3 regions of the Pseudomonas sp. PDM25 genome follow, and region 3 is predicted to be linked to each of the others. Evidence: predicted binding sites of a transcription regulator. Region 3 holds the regulator's gene; each other region holds the start of a gene.
What was found. The regulator FliA, encoded in region 3, starts transcription of late flagellar genes. The targets are predictions, from matches to a motif close to CTAAAGTTTNNNNNNNNNNNGCCGNTAA.

Region 1 (7,357 bases), on a different contig from region 3:
GGCTACGAAGAGTAACTTTTCACCCCGCAGGCCTCCCGTTGAAGGCCTGCACTTTTTCAGGAATCGTCGTCATGCAGCGGGTCATCAGGGATGCGCAAGCCACACCGGAGGGGATGAGTGCGCTGCAAGCTAAAGTCGCCCTCATCCAGAAACACTTTCCGCCGACCGTCGCCAGCCTGTTTGCCATCCCGCGGATGGGCAGCGGCGACGTGCTGGAATGGTGGACCGAACTGGGTGGCCAACCTACGCCCTACGCCGACCTCAACGAGGACGCGCAACGACGTTTGCTGGAAACCTATGAAGTGCGCCAGACGTCCCTCGGGCAACTGGCGGACGAACTGCAAAGACGCGGTCAACCGACGGAAGCCGAAGACCTGCGCAGCCTGCTCGGCACACCGGAGCTGGACAAACTTTACAGCCTCAACGGTGAGCCTTTGGTAGTGCGCTGGAACCAGCGCCCGCCCAAACCGATCGTACCGCCGGTCGTTCCGGTGGTGCCGGTCGTACCGCCATCGCGCCGTGGCTGGTGGATCGCGGCGGCCTTGCTCGCGTTGTTGTTGCTGCTTCTGGCGCTGTGGCTCTGGTGGTTCTTGCACCGTGAGCCGGTTGTCGTGGTTCCACCGGTTGCGCCGGTAGCGCCCGTGGTGGCGCCCGTCGAGAAACCGGTCGAGCCTGTTCCCGAGCCTGCCGTGGAACCGGAACCTGTTCCGGAACCAGAGCCCGTGCCCGAACCAGCACCCGTGCCGCCGCCGAAGCCGGTCCCACCACCAAAACCGGTCGTGGCCGCGCCGCCACCGCCGCCACCTCCACCGCCGCCACCTCCAGCCCCGACGCTGGACAACTACGCGTGCCGTAAAAAAGCGCCTGATGCCGTGCCGCCGCAATTTGTGGTGGTACTCGACACCTCGGGTTCGATGGATTTGAACATCAAGTCGGTGAAATCCGATGAGGACTGGTTCTTCGGCAATGAGATGAACAAGTACCTGGACCCGAACCGCACCATGCAGATCTTCGCCAAGCCCAGCCGCATGGATGTCGCCAAGGACTCGCTGGCCGGCATGATCAATGGGCTGGACCCGAAGATCGACACGCGCCTGATCACCTTCGCCGGTTGCGAAAGAACACCGGACCAGGGCGTGTTCAAGTTTGGCGATCGTCAGCGATTGATCAACGGGATTCGCGGTCTGGTTCCCAACGATGGCACGCCACTGGCCGACAGCCTGGCCTACGCCGCCAGCAAGGTCGACGGGCGCAATAACGATGCAGTGATCGTGATGTTCGTCGACGGCGAGGACGGTTGCGATAAAGATGCTTGCGCGGTGTCCCGCCGAATCGCCAGGGAACAGCCGCGCCTGCGGGTCAACGTGGTGAAAATCGGTGCCGGTGGCCCGTCACGTTGCATCGCTGAAAACACCGGTGGCCGGGTTTACAACAGCACCAATGCGGCAGAACTGGGTAGCCAGCTGAAACAGGCGACCAAGGAAGTGTCCAGCAATGCCAAGTGTAACTAGCTAGGGGACAGATCCTGAATTGAGGTGACTCCATTCGCGAGCAAGCCCGCTCCCACAGGGTTTTGTGTCGTTCACAAGAGAGCGGAACGACACATAACCTTGTGGGAGCGAGCCGGCTCCGGGCGGCGTTCCGACGATGGCTATATCAGCGGCACCTCAACGAAACCGGTCAACCTCATGCCGCAAATCCGCCGCCAGCTTCTCCAGCTCTTTGGCGGTGATCGCCAGATTGGACACCACTTCCCGCTGTTCACTGTTCGCCAGGGCAATGCTTTGCAGGTTACTGCTGAGCAACGTCGCAGTACTGCTCTGTTCCTGAGTCGCCGTGGTAATCGCGGCAAACTGCTCACCGGCCGAACGGCTCTGCTCGTCGATCCGCGCCAGGGCTGAAGCCACATTGGCGTTACGCGACAACCCTTCCTGCATCAACACATTGCCCTGTTCCATGGTGCTGATGGCGTTACCGGTTTCCTGCTGAATGCTTTGGATCATGCCGGAAATTTCATCAGTGGCCTGACGGGTACGCGACGCCAGGTTACGCACCTCATCGGCCACCACCGCAAAACCACGCCCCTGCTCACCGGCACGCGCGGCTTCGATGGCGGCGTTGAGCGCCAGCAAGTTGGTCTGCTCGGCAATCGAGGTAATCACACCGACGATGCCGCCGATTTCCTGGGAGCGCTGGCCCAAGGTATTGATCACCGTCGCCGTGCTGTTCAGCGCGCCGGCGATTTGTTCCAGGGACGAGGACGCTTCGTCCATCGACGTACGACCGATCTGGGTTTGCTGCGCGTTTTCTTGAGCCAGACGCTGAGTGCTGCCCATGTTGTCGGCAATGTTCAGGGAGGTGGCGCTGAACTCTTCCACGGCGCCGGCCATGCTGGTGATTTCGCCCGACTGCTGCTCCATCCCTTCATAGGCGCCACCGGACAGACCGGACAAGGCCTGGGCGCGGCTGTTGACCTCTTGCGAGGCCTTGCGGATGTGCTCGACCATGGTCGACAGCGCCTGGCTCATCTGGTTGAACGCACGGGCCAGCTGACCGATTTCGTCGTTGCTCGATACGTTCAGCCGCACGCTCAAATCACCGGCACCCAAGGCTTCGGCCTGACGCACCAGATCACCCAAAGGGGCGAGTTTGCTGCGCAGCAACCAGACCGCCGCCCCCACAGCGATCAACATCGCCAGCAGACTGCCAATCGCCAATTGAATGCCGACACTCCAGGTCACGGCACGGATTTCGGTTTTCGGCATGCTCGCCACGACCGACCATGGGCCACCTTCAAACGGTACGGCAATGCTGTAGAAGTCTTCGGACTTATCGCTCCAGAACTCGCCCTTGCCCGGCGTTTTCGCCAGACTGACGATGGCCGGGACCGCTTGATCCAACGCTTGTACACCCGCGATCGGCACCAGCCATTTGCTCTGTTCATCCAGCAGCGCCAGGGAACCGGTCTGGCCGATACGGAAGCGCTTGAGGTTGGCGAACTGCGCGTTTTGCGCGTCGGTGTAGTCGAATCCTACGAACAGCACGGCAATCACCCTGCCGCTGATATCGCGTACGGGGGTGTATTGGGTCATGTAGGAGCGGTCGAAGAGCAAGGCGCGACCGACGTAACTCTGCCCCGCCATCAAGCGTGCATACGCCGGGTTCGCGTGATCGAGCAGCGTGCCGATGGCTCGGCTGCCGTCCTGTTTGCTCAGGGACGTGCTGACCCGAATGAAGTCTTCGCCGCTGCGCACAAACACCGTGGCAACACCGGCGGTCATTTGCTTGAACTCGTCCACTTCCTTGAAATTATTGTTCAGCACTTCGCTGCCCAGGTGCAGGCCCGGCGTCTGCGCGCCCGCTACTGCCACCGGTTCATCCGGGTGCACGCTCAAACCGGCGCTGAAGCGCTTCTCGAACAGACCACTCAGGCGCTGGGTGCTTTCACGCAACGTGCCGTGAAAGGTACTCAACTGATCGGCCAGCAACCGGGCTTCACTGGCCAGGTGCTCTTCGCGGGTGGCAAGGTTGGCGGAATCCAGCGAACGCAGGGCGAACACGGTACTGCCGCTGATGACAATCGCCAGTATCACGGCAAGCGCAAGACCAAGCTGTGAGGCGATCCGGGCACGAGGTTGAGACATGACAGCTCCTGGCCGAGCGACCGGATCTTCCTTGATCTGGCTGCACACTCAGCAAAATTCTAATAATGGGAATTGCGTCGAACCTGCACGAAGGTTCCACCTGCATTTTCGGCGGAAAATCGGAATACTTGAGTAATTAACCGGGGTATGGCTCAAGGCCGCCATTGCGACGGCTCTATCGATTCAGCCCAAGTGTTGAACGTCGGGCAATTCCATTGCTCGGGCTTCGCCTTGCAGGAAGTCGCTGAGCCTGCGCAAACGTTCACCTCCGGGGCGGGTTTTCGGCCAGACCAGGTAATATTTCTCACCGCTGGCGACGGCCGTCGGCCACGGCAGACTCAGACGCCCCTGAGCCACATCCTCCGCCACCATCAACAAATCGCCCATGGACACGCCATAACCTCGGGCGGCGGCGATCATGCCCAGTTCCAGCGTGTCGAACACCTGCCCGCCCTTGAGCGACACCTGATCCGTCAGCCCCATGCGTTCCAGCCAACTGCGCCAGTCACGACGGTCCGGTGTCGGGTGCAGCAGTTCGGCACTGGCCAGCCGTGCGACATCCCACGGTTGATCCTGCAGAAGATTCGGCGCGCCGACTGGAATCAGCTCTTCCGGGAACAGGAAACTCGTCTCCCAGTCCGGTGGGAAATTACCGTTGCTGAGGATGACGGCGCAGTCGAATGGTTCATGGTTGAAGTCCACCGAGTCGACGTCCATCCAGGCGCTGGTCAATTGCACCTCGTTGCCCGGTTGCAGGTGCCGAAAGCGGCTGAGCCGTGCCAGCAGCCAACGCATGGTCAGGGTCGACGGCGCTTTCATGCGCAGGATGTCATCTTCGGCGCGCAAGGTATTGCAGGCCCGCTCCAGGGCCGTGAAGCCTTCGCGAATGCCGGGCAGGATCAACCGCGCCGATTCGGTCAGTTGCAGATTGCGCCCACTGCGGTGAAACAGCCGACAGGCAAAATGCTCTTCGAGCGTACGAATGTGCCGACTGACCGCACTTTGGGTGATCGACAGTTCTTCGGCCGCACGGGTAAACGAGCTGTGCCGCGCCGCCGCTTCGAATGCGCGCAGGGCATACAAGGGAGGAAGACGACGGGACATTCGGAAAGCTCCTATAGCGGGATTCGGTCACCCTAGCAGAAACTTCCAGCATGAGTTTGAATCATGCCACCCATCCTTTTTATCCCTTTGTGCAAACCCCGTAGAGCGCCGAGAATCGACGCTTTCCTGTCCCTCTTTAATTATCGAGCGTGATGACCATGCAGCATCCAGCACGTACCGAACTCTGGGCCATCCTGCGGCTGGCGGGGCCGTTGATTGCCTCGCAGTTGGCGCACATGCTGATGGTCCTCACCGACACCTTGATGATGGCGCGCCTGAGTCCCGAAGCGCTGGCCGGTGGCGGTTTGGGCGCCGCCACTTACTCGTTCGTGTCGATCTTTTGCATTGGCGTCATTGCGGCGGTCGGCACCCTCGTGGCCATCCGTCAGGGTGCTGGCGACATCGTCGGCGCCGCCAGGCTGACCCAGGCCGGGTTATGGCTGGCGTGGTTGATGGCGTTGGTGGCCGGGCTGTTGCTGTGGAACCTCAAACCGGTGTTGCTGCTGTTCGGCCAGACCGAAACCAACGTCCACGCGGCCGGGCAGTTCCTGCTGATTCTGCCGTTCGCCCTGCCCGGCTACCTGAGCTTCATGGCCCTGCGCGGCTTCACCAGCGCCATCGGCCGGGCAACACCGGTGATGGTCATCAGCCTCGGCGGCACCGTGGCCAACTTCCTGCTCAATTACGCATTGATTACCGGCATGTTCGGTCTGCCAAAACTGGGGCTGATAGGCATCGGGCTGGTCACCGCTATTGTCGCCAACTGCATGGCGCTGGCGCTGGCCTGGCACATCCGTCGGCATCCGGCTTATGACGCTTATCCCTTGCGCCAAGGCCTGTCGCGGCCTAACCGTCAGTATCTGAAGGAACTGTGGCGCCTGGGCCTGCCGATTGGTGGCACCTACGCGGTAGAAGTCGGACTGTTTGCGTTCGCCGCGCTGTGCATGGGCACCATGGGCAGTACGCAACTGGGCGCACACCAGATCGCCCTGCAAATCGTCTCGGTGGCGTTCATGGTTCCGGCGGGGATTTCCTATGCGATCACCATGCGCATCGGGCAGCACTACGGTGCCGGGCAGCTGCTGAATGCACGGCTGGCGGGACGGGTCGGCATCGCTTTTGGCGCGGCGGCGATGCTTGCCTTCGCCATGGTCTTCTGGTTGCTGCCGAATCAGTTGATCGGTTTGTTCCTGGACCACAACGACCCGGCGTTTCGCGACGTCATCAACCTGGCTGTGAGCCTGTTGGCGGTCGCCGCGTGGTTCGAGCTGTTCGACGGCACGCAAACCATCGCCATGGGCTGCATTCGCGGGCTCAAGGATGCCAAGACCACGTTCCTCGTGGGTTTGGGTTGTTATTGGCTGATTGGCGCGCCAGCCGCCTGGTGGATGGCCTTCCATTTGAATTGGGGGCCGACAGGCGTGTGGTGGGGGTTGGCGCTGGGATTGGCGTGCGCGGCGGTGAGCCTGACGTGGGCGTTTGAGTGGAAGATGAAAAAGATGATTCGGCAGGAGCCATCGTCAGAGGCACGTTTCCAAATCGCTCAGACTGACTGAGATCCCTGTAGGAGCATGGCTTGCCCGCGATGAACGATAACGCGGTGTGCCTGCAAGACCGTGTCGCCTGCATCGCGGGCAAGCCTTGCTCCTACAGGATCGGGGTTAGTTCACGACTTCCAGGGCGGGCTGCTGGTTGCTACCGAAGGTCAAGTACTCAACCAGCTCCGCCAACGGCAACGGCTTGCTGATCAGATAGCCCTGCACCTGATCGCAGCCAAACCCGCGCAACAGAGTCAGTTGCTCCGGCGTTTCTACGCCTTCGGCGACCACTTCAAGATTGAGGTTGTGCGCCAGATTGATCATCGCGTGGACCAGTTTGCGATTCTCTTCGCGCTGTTCCATGCCGCCGACAAAGCTCTTGTCAATCTTCAGCAAGGTAATCGGCAGGCTGTTGAGGTGCACGAACGAAGAGAAACCGGTGCCGAAGTCGTCCAGGGAAAAGCGCACACCCAGACGCCCCAAGGCATCCATGGTCTGCTTCACCAGATCGCTGCGGCGCATCACCGCGGTTTCAGTCAGTTCGAACTCCAGCCATTGCGCCTCGACACCGCGCTCTGCAATCAGCCGACTCAGTGTCGCGAGTAACTGGCTGTCCTGAAACTGCCGGAACGACAGGTTGATCGCCATGTGCAACGCCGGCAAACCCCGCTCGCGCAACGCTTGCATGTCGCGCAACGCGCGGGAAATCACCCAGTAACCCAGCGGCACAATCAAGCCGCTTTGCTCGGCCAGCGGCACGAATTCGCTCGGAGGCAGCAAGCCACGCTCGGCATGGCGCCAGCGCACCAAGGCTTCGAGGCCCACGATCTGCCCGTCCTCAAGGTTCAGGCGAGGCTGGTAATGCAGTTCCAGTTCATCCCGGCGCAACGCCCGGCGCAGCTCGCTTTCGAGATCGGCCATGCTGCGGGCATTGCGATTGATGCGTTCGTTGAAGATGTGAAAAGTGCAGCCCTGAGTACTTTTGGCTTGTTGCATGGCGATGTGTGCGTGCCACATCAATGGGTCCGCGCCGGCCTGGGCCCGGGCGTGAGCGATACCCAGGCTGGAGCC
Region 2 (7,357 bases), on a different contig from region 3:
CGTCCCTCGTTGAGCAAGCGCTTGAGGGTTCGTAGCCAGTAAGTGCGCGAGAACTCGTGGCGCATGTCCACCGGGTGCAGGCCAAGACGAATCACCGGTGCTTGCTGCCAGCGTTGTTCGCGTTGATCGCTGACGAGCTTCGACAGCCCTCGGCGCCAGGCACTGCGCGCACTCCAGACCAGTCCCGGTGCGTCGACCGCGGTGAAGTCCGGCAGGCGATACAGATGCTGCGAGTCGCTGGTGTAACTCAGGGGTAACTGGCGCAAGGCCTGGCGCGTCCCTTCGCTCATCAACCAGGCCGGGGCGACGAAGCCCTCCAGCGGCCAGTGATAACGGTGGAACACTTCGATGCCGGCGCGCAGGCGGGCGAGGGCGACTTCTTGAGACAGGCTGTAAAACTCGCCTTCGTGGGTGTAGATCCGGCGCATGAACCAGTCTCGTGGCGTAGCGGGAGTGGGCGCTTCATCGCAATGAAAGTAACCATGCAATGCCAGTTCGTCACCTCGGGCGATACGACGGGTGAGCAAACGTCGAAATCCCGGATGCTCCTCCAGATCGTTGTGTTTGTGGAAATTGGGCACCACCAACCAGGTCATCGGCACCTCGCCCAGGGCGTCGACGGCTTCGACAAAGGGTTGATAATCAGCCCAGGTTTGCGGTGCGACGTCGTGCAGCACGAGTAACAGGCTGGGCGGGTTCATGGGCTCAACCATTGGCCGTCAGCGGCCAGTGGCTGCGGAGCACGGCGTGATAGTGGCCCAGCAGGCTGGTGACCACCGTGTCCCAGGAGTAATGCCGTTCGACATGGCAACGGGCCTGTTTGCCCAAAGCCACGCTGCCCGAACTGAACAGCTCGCGGACTGCGTTGGCCATCGCCAATGGATTATTCGGCGGGCAGAGCAGGCCGCATTGATCGGTGATGATTTCCTGAAAGGCCCCGGCCGCCACGGCCACCACCGGAATGCCACTGGCCATGGCTTCAAGAACCACCAGACCAAAGGTTTCTTGGTCGCCGGCGTGCAGCAGCGCATCGGCGCTGGCCATCAACCGCGCCACCTGTGCCGCCGGACAGAACTCACCGATCACGGTGACGTTGTCCGGCACCACGGCCGGCATCGACGAACCTACCAACAGCAGGTGATAGCGTCGGCCCAGGCGTTTCATGCAGTCGAGCAGCACTGGCAGGTTTTTTTCCTTGGAGCCGCGCCCGGCGAAGATCAGCAAATGCGTGTTTTCATCAATGCCCAATTCGGCCCGCAGGCCCGAGTCTCGTGCCGTGGGATTGAAGGTTTGCAAGTCGACGCCCAACGGTTGCACGAAAACGTTCTTGACCCCCAGCCCGATCAGTTTGTCGGCCATGACCTGGCTGGGTGCCAGAACCCGATCGAAGTTGCCATAGAGCTTGCTGACATAAGCTTCGACGTTGGTGGTGACCCAGTTGCCCATGCGATTGCTGACCAGCAGCGGCAAGTCCGAATGATAAAAGCCGATCACCGGGACATCGAGTTGCCGCCGGGCATCGAGGGCCGCCCATGCGGTGAGGTAGGGGTCGCCGACCTCGATCAGGTCGGGCTGCAAATCCTGCAGAACATTGCGCCATGGCGCGAGACGGAGAGGGAAGCGATAGCCTTTGCCAAAGGGCAGGGCGGGGGCCGGAACCGTGTAGACGCCATCTTGTTCACTGAAGTAAGCCCCAGGAATCAACAGGCTGTGGCGAATGCCTGGCTTGATGCTCAGGCGACGGTGTTTTGCATCCAGATAAGTGCGCACGCCACCGCTGGCAGGGGCGTAGAACATGGTTATGTCAGCGATATGCACGATGAACATCCCTCCGGTCCGTTGTTCTCCCTTGGTTGACCTTTATGAAGGATAGATGTTCGGTTGGGGTTTTGTGGCGGGGCAGCGAGGTTTGCGGTGTCTGGAAGGCCGCCTTCGCGAGCAAGCCCGCTCCCACATTAGATCTCATTGCCGCCGCAGATCAATGTGGGAGCGGGCTTGCTCGCGAAGAGGGCGGTTCAGACACTAAATACGGAAACTGCCCACCAATTGTTTAAGCCGCGCCGCCTGCTGCTCAAGATCCGCACACGCCCGCAACGTCGACTGCAGGTTTTCCACCCCTTCCTGATTCAGTGTGTTGATCTCGGTAATGTCCACATTGATCGACTCAACCACCGCCGTCTGCTCCTCGGTCGCCGTGGCCACCGACTGGTTCATCCCGTCAATCTCGCCGATACGCAACGTCACGCTGTTCAACCGCTCGCCGGCCAGGTTGGCGATTTCGACGCTGTCCTGGCTGTGGCGCTGGCTGTCGCTCATGGTGCTGACGGATTCGCGGGCGCCGACTTGCAGCTCCTCGATCATGGTCTGCACCTGTTGCGCCGATTCCTGAGTGCGGTGCGCCAGGTTGCGCACCTCATCGGCCACCACGGCAAAACCACGTCCGGCTTCACCGGCGCGCGCCGCTTCGATGGCCGCGTTCAGCGCCAGCAGGTTGGTTTGTTGGGAGATGCTGGTGATCACTTCGAGAATCTGCCCGATGTTCACGGTTTTGCTGTTCAGCGATTCGATGTTGGTGCTCGAGGCGCTGAGCATGCTCGACAGCTGATTCATCGCGACAATGCTGCGATCCACCACTTGCTGGCCATCTTCGGCCAGGCTGCGGGCATCGCTGGCCTGACTCGATGCTTGTGCGGCGTTACGGGCGATTTCCTGAGCAGCGGCGCCGAGCTGGTTGATCGCCGCGGCCACGCTGCTGGTGCGCGAAGCCTGTTGGTCGGAGTTGAACATCGACGAGTTCGAGGCGGCCACTACCCGCAGCGCCACTTCGTTGACTTGCCCGGTGGCCGACGACACTTCGCGAATCGAACCGTGAATGCGTTCCACGAAGCGGTTGAACGCGGTACCGAGGACACCGAATTCGTCGTTGTTCACGATGGTCAGGCGTTTGGTCAGGTCGCCTTCGCCGTCGGCGATGTCTGCCATGGCGCGGGTCATCACGTGCAGCGGCTGGATCAGGATGCGGATCAGCATGCCCAGCAGCGCGATGATGATGGCCACGGCAATCACCGTCGCAACGAGCGCCGAGGCGCGGAATTCGCTGAGCTTGGAGAAGGCTTTGTCCTTGTCCACCGACAGACCGATGTACCAGTTGACTGAGGACAGCCCTTTGATCGGGGTAAAGGTCACGATGCGAGTCTTGCCGTCGACGTCGACTTCACTGAAGTCGCTGCTGATACGTGGGGTGTTTTTCGGATACGCCTCGCTCAGGGACTTCATCACCAGCGCTTTGTCCGGGTGGACCAGGATTTTTCCGTCGGCGCCGACCAGAAAGGCATAACCCATGCCGTCGAAGTCCAGAGCGTTGAGGCTGTCGGTGATCACCTGCAAGCTCAAGTCACCGCCCACCACGCCGATGTTTTGACCGTCCTTGAGTACGCTGTCAACGATGGAAATCACCAACTGGCCAGAAGCCAGGTCGATGTAGGGCTCGGTCAGGGCAGAACCGCTGGTGCTTTGCGCGCTCTTGTACCAAGGGCGGGCACGAGGGTCATAACCGTCGGGCATCTTGCTGTCCGGGCGAATGATGAAGGTGCCATCTTTGTTGCCCAGGTAGGCGCCCATAAAGGTCGACGACACCGCCTTCTGTTCCAGCAGGTTGGAAACATTGGCTGTATCTGCGTTCAAGGCAACGGTTTGCGACAGGTTTTCGATCAGCAGGCTGCGACCGGCCAGCCAGGTTTGAATGTTTTTTGCAGTGACGCTGCCCATTTCCTGCAAGTAGTTGTCCAGATCGCGGCGTATCGCATTGCGCTGCAAATAGTCGTTGTACAGCGTAAACGAGGCGAAGGCGGCAATGACGATGAGGGCGGCGGCCAGCAGGATTTTATGGCTGAAGCGCAGATTTTTGTTCATGGCTCGGGGTGTCCGCTAAGGTCTTATTGTTCGGGGCGCGTTGCTGCTGATGCGCGCAAAATGAGTGCGCAATGGAGCGAGTCGGTAATTCCTGCTCTCCATAGGGGAATGTCGGACCTTGCTTTCAATTGGGTCTCTCGCTTATTTCTATCGGCCGTGAAGGATCAAAGATTAACCATGGGTGACAAAATGCCTGACTCATTACAACTCGTTATCGGTGCTGACCTCGCCGGGCAGCCGATTGCCCAGGCCATGCGTCTGGCGAACCGTCATGGTTTGATCGCGGGCGCTACCGGGACGGGCAAAACGGTCACCTTGCAACGGATGGCCGAAGCCTTCAGCGATGCCGGCGTGGCGGTGTTCGCCGCCGATATCAAGGGTGACCTGTGCGGTCTGGGCGCCGCCGGCAACCCTCAAGGCAAAATCGCCGAGCGGATCGCCGGGATGCCCTGGCTGAACCATATGCCTCAAGCGTATCCGGTGACCCTGTGGGACATTCACGGTCAGTCCGGTCATCCGTTGCGCACAACCTTGAGCGAAATGGGGCCGTTATTGATTGGCAGCCTGCTGGAGCTGACTGACAGTCAACAGTCGGCGCTGTACGCCGCGTTCAAGGTGGCGGACCGTGAAGGGCTGTTGTTGCTGGACCTCAAGGACCTGAAGGCACTGCTCAATCACCTGCGTGACAACCCCGAATTGCTGGGTGACGACGCCGCGCTGATGACCACCGGTTCCAGTCAGGCACTGTTGCGGCGTCTGGCGACCCTTGAACAGCAGGGCGCCGAAGCGCTGTTCGGTGAGCCGGCGCTGCAACTCGAAGACATTCTGCAGCCGACCGCCGAGGGGCGTGGGCGCATTCACCTGCTTGATGCCAGCCGTCTGGTGCATGAAGCGCCGAAGGTCTACGCGACGTTCCTGTTGTGGTTGCTGGCGGAACTGTTCGAGCAATTGCCGGAGCGCGGGGATTCGGACAAACCGCTGCTGGCGTTGTTTTTCGACGAAGCGCATTTATTGTTCGCCGGTACGCCAAAGGCTTTGCAGGAACGTCTTGAGCAGGTGGTGCGGCTGATACGCTCGAAAGGCGTTGGTGTGTATTTCGTCACGCAATCGCCGGGCGACTTGCCGGATGACGTGCTGGCCCAGCTCGGTCTGCGCGTTCAGCATGGCCTGCGTGCGTTCACCGCCAAGGAACAGAAATCCTTGCGAGCGGTGGCCGAAGGCTTCCGGCCGAACCCGGCGTTCGATGCCTTGGCGGTACTGACCGAGCTTGGGATCGGTGAGGCGTTGGTCGGCACGTTGCAGGACAAGGGCACGCCGGAGATGGTCCAGCGGGTGTTGGTGGCACCGCCGCAATCGCGGATCGGGCCGCTGAGCGAGACTGAACGCACGGTGCTGATCGCCGGTTCGCCGTTTAAGGGGCGGTATGACAAACCCATCGATCGTGAATCGGCTTATGAAGTGTTGATGGGGCGCAAAGGGTTGGCGCCAGAACCTGACGCTGTTCCGGGGAAACCGGCAGCCGAAGAGCCAAGCTTCACCGACAAGGCCGGGGAATTCCTCGGCACCGCGGCGGGGCAGGCACTGAAATCAGCGATGCGCCAGGCGGCCAATCAATTGGGCCGACAGTTGGTACGCGGTCTGATGGGCTCGTTGCTCGGCGGCAGCAAACGCCGCTGAACATCTGGTGGGGCGCAATCAATGTGGGAGCGGGCTTGCTCGCGAAGAGGGAGTGTCAGTCGACATGTATGTTGCCTGACACACCGCATTCGCGAGCAAGCCCGCTCCCACATTGGGTTCTATGTCAGGTTTTGGGTTTAGCGTGCGCCGCCAGCCGTTCCAGCGCTGCCCGAAGATTCGGATCGCTGATCCCGTCGGCCGTGGCCTGAATGGTCGCGCCAGCATCAGTCGACAAGCTGATGGTATGGCCAGCCGCCCCTTGCTGAACCGTAGGAGGCTGAACCTTGAACAGAATTCGCGTCAAACTGGCGAATTCGTCGAACATCTGTAATTGCCGTTGCAGACGCTTTTGCTGATAACGCAGGCGGGTCGCCCAATGACCGTCGGTCACTATCAGCAACAAACTGCCTTCGCGCCACGACGCCACATGGCAATGCTCGCGGGCGGCGGGTTGCAATTGGCTTTCCAGCAGACGTTGTAAATGACCCAGGCGTTGAGCGTGGCCGAAGATGGCTTTCAGCGGTTTGGCTTCGCGAAGCAGGACGGCGGGTGCTCTGGCCGTAAGAGGGCGGAATGCCATGATCAGACACCTGAAGTAACAGAGCGGCCATGGTAGCAGAAAGCACCGGATGCACCCGAGCCATTGCTTTGCGAGCGCTTTACCCATTAAATCAACAAGTAACTTCTGCCGTGAATGGCTTGAAGTTCAGCAAAAAGCCCTTATTTTAAGTGAGCCCCGTCAAAGCGCTGAGCCAGCATCGTGGAATAACGCCACTTTCCTCACCACCGTTTCCGGGTAGAATGCTCGTTCGCATGCGGCCATGAGGGCTGCTCGGGCGACTCACGGGGCCGCCCTCCATCCCTTTAGTGTGGAAGATCCTGCCGATATGTTTGCGCCTTTGTTAAAGAAACTTTTTGGAAGCAAGAACGAGCGTGAAGTCAAACGCATGCTCAAGACGGTGCAACTCGTCAATGCCTTCGAAGAGCAAATGGTGGCCCTTTCGGACGATCAATTGCGTGCCAAGACAGACGAGTTCAAGGCCCGCATCGCCAAAGGGGAAACTCTCGACAAGCTGCTGCCAGAAGCCTTTGCGGTCGCCCGCGAAGCCGGTAAGCGCGTCATGGGTATGCGCCACTTCGACGTCCAGTTGATCGGCGGCATGACCTTGCATGAAGGCCAGATCGCAGAAATGCGTACCGGTGAAGGCAAGACCCTGGTGGCAACACTGGGCGTTTACCTCAACGCGCTGTCCGGCAAGGGCGTGCACGTTGTGACGGTGAACGACTACCTGGCCCGTCGTGACGCCAACTGGATGCGTCCGCTCTACGAATTCCTCGGCATGACGGTCGGCGTGGTCACACCATTCCAGCCGCCGGAAGAGAAGCGCGCTGCTTACGCCGCCGACATCACCTACGGCACCAACAACGAATTCGGTTTCGACTACCTGCGCGACAACATGGCGTTCAGCATGGAAGAAAAATTCCAGCGCGAACTCAATTTTGCCGTGATCGACGAAGTCGACTCCATCCTCATCGACGAAGCCCGTACCCCGCTGATCATTTCCGGTCAGGCCGAGGACAGCTCCAAGCTGTACATCGAGATCAACAAACTGATCCCGCAGCTTGAGTTGCACATCGAAGAAGTCGAAGGCGAAGTCACCAAGGCCGGCCACTACACCGTCGACGAGAAGACCCGTCAGGTCGAGCTCAACGAAGCCGGTCACCAGTTCATCGAAGACATGCTGACCCGCATTGGCCTGCTGGCTGA
Region 3 (7,357 bases):
GCGTGGTGTCGCTGTCCCAGCTGCTCAAAGTATTGCAGGCGTTGTTGGCCGAACAGGTGCCAGTACGGGACATTCGCAGCATTGCCGAGGCCATCGCCAACAATGCCAGCAAGAGTCAAGATACTGCCGCGCTGGTGGCCGCGGTGCGCGTCGGTGTATCCCGCGCAATCGTCCAAAGCATTGTGGGGACTGACTCCGAGCTGCCAGTGATCACCCTGGAGCCAAGGTTGGAACAAATATTGCTCAATAGTCTTCAGAAGGCAGGACAAGGCTCGGAAGAGGGCGTTCTGCTGGAGCCAAGCATGGCTGAGAAACTGCAACGCTCGTTGATCGATGCGGCGCAGCGTCAGGAAATGCAAGGTCAACCGGTGATTCTGCTGGTAGCCGGTCCGGTTCGCGCGATGCTGTCGCGATTCGGCCGATTGGCAGTCCCGGGTTTGCATGTGTTGGCTTACCAGGAAATTCCTGACAACAAGCAAGTGACCATTGTTGCGACAGTAGGGCCCAACGGCTGAGGTAGTGGTTTATGCAAGTTAAGCGTTTTTTCGCCGCCGATATGCGTCAGGCCATGAAGCTGGTTCGTGATGAGCTGGGCGCTGATGCCGCCATCATTGGCAACCGCCGGATCGCTGGTGGTGTCGAGCTGACGGCTGCCCTGGATTACAAGTTGTCGGCGCTGGCTCCGCGCGTTCCGAACATGGAACTCGAAGACGAGCTGCGCAAGACCCAATCGCGGATCGTCACCGCCCAGGCCGAACTGAGCCTGCGCAGCGATGGCGAGAGCGATAAGTCCACCAATCGCCAATTGTTCGCCGGCCTGCCACTGACCGCCGCCGAGCCGCTGATCGAACCGACCTACACCGAACCCCGTCGTCCTGCACCGGCTGCGGCACCTGCCTCCGGCGGCGTCGACCCACGGGCGTTCGACTCGATGCGTTTCGAGCTCAACAGCCTGCGCGAACTGATGGAAGTGCAACTCGGCTCCCTGGCCTGGAATCAGCTGCAAGGCAGCCGTCCGGCCCAGGCCAATCTTTGGCGCCGCCTGCAACGCATCGGCCTGTCCGGCCCGTTGTCGCGCGATTTGCTGGCACTGATTACCGATATTGAAGAACCTCGTCAGGCCTGGCGCATGTTGCTGGCCCACCTGGCGCGGATGATCGCCACACCGGAAGTCGAGCCTCTGGAAGAGGGCGGCGTGATTGCCATGGTCGGCCCCGCCGGCATGGGCAAAACCACCACCCTGGCCAAACTCGCGGCCCGTTACGTGCTCAAGTACGGCGCGCAAAATATCGCGCTGGTCAGTATGGACAGCTACCGTATCGGTGCTCAGGAACAACTCAAGACGTTGGGCCGGATCCTCAATGTGTCGGTGACTCACGTCGATCCGGGGCAGTCACTGGTACAGGCGCTGGAGCCCTTGCTGCGCAAACGCGTGGTGCTGATCGATACTGCCGGCCTGCAGGCCAGCGATCCGGCGCTGCGCATGCAGCTCGAAAGCCTGGCCGGTCGTGGCATCAAATCGAAAAATTATCTGGTTTTGGCAACCACCAGCCAGAAACAGGTTCTAACCGCCGCTTATCACAGTTACAAGCGTTGTGGGCTGGCTGGCTGCATCCTGACTAAACTGGATGAAACGGCAAGTCTGGGCGAGGTGTTGAGCCTGGCCATCAGTCATGAATTGCCGGTGGCCTACCTGACCGATGGCCCGCGGATTCCGGATGATTTGCATCTCCCGCGTCGTCATCAGTTGGTCAGTCGCGCCGTAAGCGTGCAAATGCAAGAAGAACCCAGCGAAGAAGCCATGGCTGATATGTTCGCTGATATTTACCACAGCCCGACCAAGCAGGTCGGCTGAGGTACTAATGACAGTTTTTGTACCTACATCGATGGTCTGCCATGCATTGTTCCGTTTGTGAACGCGCAGCCAGTAATGTGGCCTCCGTCTAAGTAAGACAAGGTAAAGAAATTCATGGGCAGCATGCATCCCGTACAGGTGATCGCGGTGACCGGCGGCAAAGGTGGCGTCGGGAAGACTAACGTGTCAGTGAACTTGTCCCTGGCTCTAGCTGAGCTCGGTCGGCGCGTCATGCTGTTGGACGCCGATCTGGGGCTGGCGAACGTCGACGTCCTGCTGGGACTGACACCCAAACGTACTTTGGCCGACGTGATCGAAGGCCGCTGCGAGCTGCGCGACGTACTGTTGCAAGGCCCTGGCGGCATCCGCATCGTCCCGGCCGCGTCCGGCACACAGAGCATGGTTCATTTGAGCCCGGCCCAACACGCCGGCCTGATCCAGGCGTTCAGCGATATCGGCGACAACCTCGACGTGCTGGTGATCGACACCGCGGCGGGCATTGGTGACTCGGTCGTCAGCTTCGTCCGCGCAGCGCAAGAAGTCTTGCTGGTGGTTTGCGATGAGCCGACTTCCATCACTGACGCCTACGCACTGATCAAACTGTTGAACCGCGATTACGGCATGAACCGCTTCCGCGTCCTGGCCAACATGGCCCAGAGCCCGCAGGAAGGTCGCAACCTGTTCGCCAAGTTGACCAAGGTCACGGATCGCTTCCTCGACGTCGCCTTACAATACGTCGGTGCTGTGCCTTACGACGAAAGCGTGCGCAAGGCTGTGCAGAAGCAGCGCGCCGTCTACGAAGCCTTCCCGCGGTCCAAGTGTTCACTGGCGTTCAAGGCCATTGCACAGAAGGTCGATACCTGGCCGCTGCCTGCCAACCCGCGTGGGCACCTGGAGTTTTTCGTCGAGCGCCTCGTGCAACAAACCGCAGGACCGGTGCTATGACAGCCAGTGGCTACAACCTCTACAAGAAGTCGGCACGTGACGCGCAGTACGAGCTGATCGAGCGTTACGCGCCACTGGTTAAACGCATTGCCTACCACTTGCTGGCGCGTCTGCCGGCCAGTGTCCAGGTTGAAGATCTGATCCAGGCCGGGATGATCGGCCTGCTTGAAGTGTCAACCAAATACGACGCCAGCAAAGGCGCGAGTTTCGAGACGTACGCGGGCATACGAATCCGCGGCGCGATGCTCGACGAAGTACGCAAAGGGGACTGGGCGCCACGTTCGGTCCACCGCAATACCCGGATGGTCAGCGACGCCATTCGCTCGATTGAAGCTAAAACCGGCCGTGACGCTAAAGATCACGAGGTTGCGGCCGAACTCCAATTGAGTCTCGACGATTATTACGGGATTTTGAACGACACCCTGGGCAGCCGGTTATTCAGTTTCGACGATCTGTTGCAGGACGGCGAACACGAAGGGCTGCACGAGGATGGCGCCAGTGCACATCTGGAGCCGTCACGCGATCTGGAAGATGAACGCTTCCAGGCGGCGCTGGCGGACGCGATTGCCAATTTGCCGGAGCGTGAGCGACTGGTGTTGGCGCTGTACTACGACGAAGAGTTGAACCTCAAGGAAATCGGTGAGGTCCTGGGGGTCAGCGAATCTCGGGTCAGCCAGTTACACAGCCAGTGCGCGGCCCGTTTGCGGGGGCGTTTGGGGGAGTGGCGAGCGCGCTGAAGGCAGTGTGGGGACACTGCGAACGCGACTGGTGGGGTGTTGAACCGTACCGGTCCCGATCTGTTGTGCTCCAGACAGTCATCGAGTGCTTTGCCGGATTGATTGAAATGGCGCGTCCAGGTGCTGGGCGCGTTTAAGACTGCTTGGAGGTCGAATTGGACAAGAACATGAAAATCCTCATCGTTGATGACTTCTCAACGATGCGGCGGATCATTAAAAACCTGTTGCGTGACCTTGGGTTCACCAACACGGTCGAGGCCGACGATGGCACTACTGCCATTCCGGTGCTCAACAGCGGCAGCATCGACTTTCTGGTAACAGACTGGAACATGCCTGGCATGACCGGTATCGACCTGCTGCGCCACGTGCGTGCCGATGAAAAGCTCAAGCACCTGCCGGTGCTGATGGTGACCGCTGAAGCCAAGCGCGAGCAGATCATCGAGGCAGCCCAGGCCGGTGTTAACGGCTATGTGGTCAAGCCCTTCACGGCCCAGGCGTTAAAAGAAAAAATCGAGAAGATTTTCGAACGCATCGGTTGATGTGCGAAGCCACTGCGCCACGGGGGGAGCTATGGAGCATTACGAGTCTTCACAGGGCGATTTCGAATCGACTCTGAAAAAACACGCGGTCGAACTGGTCGAAAGCCTTGAAAAAGGCAGGTTCGGCGACGCTGTGCAATTGATCCATGAGCTCAATCAGACCCGTGACCGTGGCCTGTATCAAGAGGTGGGCAAGCTCACTCGCGAGCTGCATAGCGCGATCGTCAATTTCCAGATTGACCCGAACATGCCGCAAGCCGAGGAAGTCTCGCAGATCACGGACGCCACCGAGCGTCTGGGTTATGTGGTCAAGCTGACCGAGGCTGCTGCCAACCGCACCATGGACCTGGTGGAAAACGCCACGCCGCTGGTCAACGGCCTGAGCAACGAAGCCCAGGCCTTGAGCACCGACTGGGGACGGTTCATGCGTCGCGAAGTCGGGGCTGAAGAGTTCCGCGAGCTGGCTCGGCGAGTCGACGGTTTCCTGACACGCAGCAGCGAAGACAATCGCGTTGTGTCGAGCAACCTCAACGACATTCTGCTCGCTCAGGATTACCAGGACCTCACCGGTCAGGTGATCAAGCGTGTGACCCAATTGGTCACCGAAGTTGAAAGCAACCTGCTCAAGCTCGTGCTTATGGCCAGTCAGGTGGACCGCTTTGCGGGCATCGAACATGACCGTGAAGCGATGCTGGCAGAAAAAGATCCGCAAAAACATCTCTCTCAGGGTGAAGGTCCGCAGATTCATGCCGATAAAAGAGAAGACGTTGTGTCCGGTCAGGACGATGTAGACGATTTGCTTTCCAGCCTTGGATTCTAGGAGCACCCCTACACATGAGCTTCGGCGCCGATGAAGAGATCCTTCAGGATTTCCTGGTTGAGGCCGGCGAGATTCTAGAGCAACTGTCCGAACAGCTGGTCGAGCTTGAAAGCCGACCTGATGATGCGGACTTGCTCAATGCAATTTTTCGCGGTTTTCACACTGTAAAAGGAGGCGCCGGCTTCCTCCAGCTCAACGAGCTGGTGGAGTGCTGTCACATCGCCGAGAACGTGTTCGACATCCTGCGCAAGGGTGAACGTCGCGTCGACTCGGAACTGATGGACGTGGTTCTCGAAGCGCTGGATGCGGTGAACGGCATGTTTACCGAAGTCCGCGAGCGCAGCCCGATCACGGCTGCCACGCCGGAATTGCTGGCGGCACTGGCCCGACTGGCCGAGCCGCAAACCGCCGATGAAACGGCACCGGTCGCCGACGTGGTGGAAGAACCTGCCGCCGAGAGCGAATCGGGTGACATCACCGATAACGAATTCGAACAACTGCTGGACTCGCTGAACGCCGTCAAGGCTCAGGCAGAAGCCCCGGCCGCTGTGCCAGCGCCGAGCAGCAATGCAGCGGCCAGCGACGAAATCACCGATGCCGAGTTCGAGTCGTTGCTCGATCAACTGCACGGTAAAGGCCAGTTCGCCGTCGATGCGGTAGCCCCGGCGCCAGCCACACCGGCTGCCCCGAAAGCGGCAGGCGACAGCTCCGATATCACCGACGACGAGTTCGAAGCACTGCTCGATCAGCTGCACGGCAAGGGCAACTTTGCCGTTGATGCGCTGGAATCGGCCATTGCTGCGGTCCCGGCCCCGGCTGCGCCCACCGCTAAAGCGGCTGGGGGCGATCTGATCTCCGATCACGAGTTCGAATCGCTGCTCGACGAATTGCACGGCAAAGGCAAGTTCACTGAAGTCGGTACCGCGTCGGGCGCCAGCGCTCCGGTTGCGGCGCCAGCGGCCAAGGCTGTTGCACCGAAACCCGTTGCCAAAGCGCCCGAGCCTAAAGCCGAAGCGCCGAAGCCTGCCGCTGCTGCCCCGGCTCCGGCCCGTGCCGCGTCCGCGCCGCCAGCGGAAAAACCGGCCAGCGAAGCCGAGACCACCGTGCGGGTCGATACCGCGCGTCTCGACGAAATCATGAACATGGTCGGCGAGTTGGTACTGGTGCGTAACCGCTTGGTCCGTCTGGGCCTCAACAGCGGCGACGAAGCCATGTCCAAGGCCGTGTCGAACCTCGACGTGGTCACGGCCGACCTGCAAACCGCGGTCATGAAGACCCGGATGCAACCGATCAAAAAGGTCTTCGGGCGCTTCCCGCGTCTGGTTCGCGACCTGGCTCGCCAGCTCAAGAAAGAGATCAACCTGGAACTGGTCGGCGAAGAAACCGACCTCGACAAGAACCTCGTCGAGGCCCTGGCCGACCCGCTGGTCCACTTGGTGCGCAACTCGGTCGACCACGGTATTGAAGAACCGGCCGAGCGTGAAGCGATGGGCAAGCCTCGCAGCGGCAAGGTGATCCTGTCCGCTGAACAGGAAGGCGACCACATCCTGCTGTCGATCTCCGATGACGGCAAGGGCATGGACGCCGACGTTCTGCGCGGCATTGCCGTGAAGAAAGGCTTGATGGACAAGGATGCAGCGGATCGCCTCAGCGAATCCGATTGCTTCAACCTGATCTTCGCGCCGGGCTTCTCGACCAAGACCGAAATTTCCGATGTCTCCGGACGCGGCGTGGGCATGGACGTGGTGAAAACCAAAATCGCCCAGCTCAACGGCACCATCAATATCTATTCGACCAAGGGCAAGGGCTCGAAGATCGTCATCAAGGTCCCGTTGACCCTGGCGATTATGCCGACGCTGATGGTCATGCTGGGCAACCAGGCGTTTGCGTTCCCGCTGGTGAACGTCAACGAGATCTTCCACCTCGACCTGTCGACCACCAACGTGGTGGATGGCCAGGAAGTGGTGATCGTGCGGGACAAGGCGCTGCCCTTGTTCTACCTCAAACGCTGGCTGGTCAGCTCCGCCGCTCACGAAGAGCAGCGCGAAGGCCATGTGGTGATCCTTTCGGTGGGCACTCAGCGGATCGGCTTCGTTGTCGATCAACTGGTGGGCCAGGAAGAAGTGGTCATCAAGCCATTGGGCAAAATGCTCCAGGGAACCCCGGGCATGTCAGGCGCCACCATCACCGGTGATGGCCGCATTGCGCTGATTCTCGATGTTCCGAGCATGCTCAAGCGTTACGCCGCACGGCGTATTTGATTCTGGTGGGGCGGGGCGACTGAGCCTCGCTCCCCCTAACGGAGTGTTTATGGCAGTTAAAGTCCTGGTGGTGGACGATTCGGGGTTTTTCCGCCGCCGCGTCTCGGAAATTCTTTCAGCGGATCCGAATATCCAGGTCGTCGGCACGGCGACCAACGGAAAAGAGGCGATTGATCAGGCGCTGGCCCTCAAGCCAGACG

Region 1: a site for FliA is predicted at 3,750-3,777, ahead of KW848_RS09000 (methyl-accepting chemotaxis protein). Genes of this name have one in related genera too.
Region 2: a site for FliA is predicted at 4,060-4,087, ahead of KW848_RS28885 (methyl-accepting chemotaxis protein). Genes of this name have one in related genera too.

What each region holds. Positions count from the first base shown of each region.
Region 1 is NZ_JAHUWL010000004.1:178,499-185,855, reverse strand. Features, by position in the region: gene KW848_RS09010 (hypothetical protein) at 1-15, shown strand, start outside; gene KW848_RS09005 (VWA domain-containing protein) at 72-1,511, shown strand; gene KW848_RS09000 (methyl-accepting chemotaxis protein) at 1,668-3,644, opposite strand; gene KW848_RS08995 (LysR substrate-binding domain-containing protein) at 3,828-4,748, opposite strand; gene KW848_RS08990 (NorM family multidrug efflux MATE transporter) at 4,907-6,304, shown strand; gene KW848_RS08985 (bifunctional diguanylate cyclase/phosphodiesterase) at 6,410-7,357, opposite strand, start outside.
Region 2 is NZ_JAHUWL010000022.1:67,858-75,214, forward strand. Features, by position in the region: gene KW848_RS28875 (DUF2334 domain-containing protein) at 1-713, opposite strand, end outside; gene KW848_RS28880 (glycosyltransferase family 1 protein) at 706-1,827, opposite strand; gene KW848_RS28885 (methyl-accepting chemotaxis protein) at 2,023-3,912, opposite strand; gene KW848_RS28890 (helicase HerA-like domain-containing protein) at 4,102-5,589, shown strand; gene KW848_RS28895 (DUF721 domain-containing protein) at 5,714-6,169, opposite strand; gene secA (preprotein translocase subunit SecA) at 6,477-7,357, shown strand, end outside.
Region 3 is NZ_JAHUWL010000003.1:528,859-536,215, forward strand. Features, by position in the region: gene flhA (flagellar biosynthesis protein FlhA) at 1-515, shown strand, start outside; gene flhF (flagellar biosynthesis protein FlhF) at 527-1,855, shown strand; gene fleN (flagellar synthesis regulator FleN) at 1,970-2,800, shown strand; gene fliA (RNA polymerase sigma factor FliA) at 2,797-3,537, shown strand; gene KW848_RS07940 (chemotaxis response regulator CheY) at 3,705-4,076, shown strand; gene KW848_RS07945 (protein phosphatase CheZ) at 4,108-4,896, shown strand; gene KW848_RS07950 (chemotaxis protein CheA) at 4,911-7,157, shown strand; gene KW848_RS07955 (chemotaxis response regulator protein-glutamate methylesterase) at 7,207-7,357, shown strand, end outside.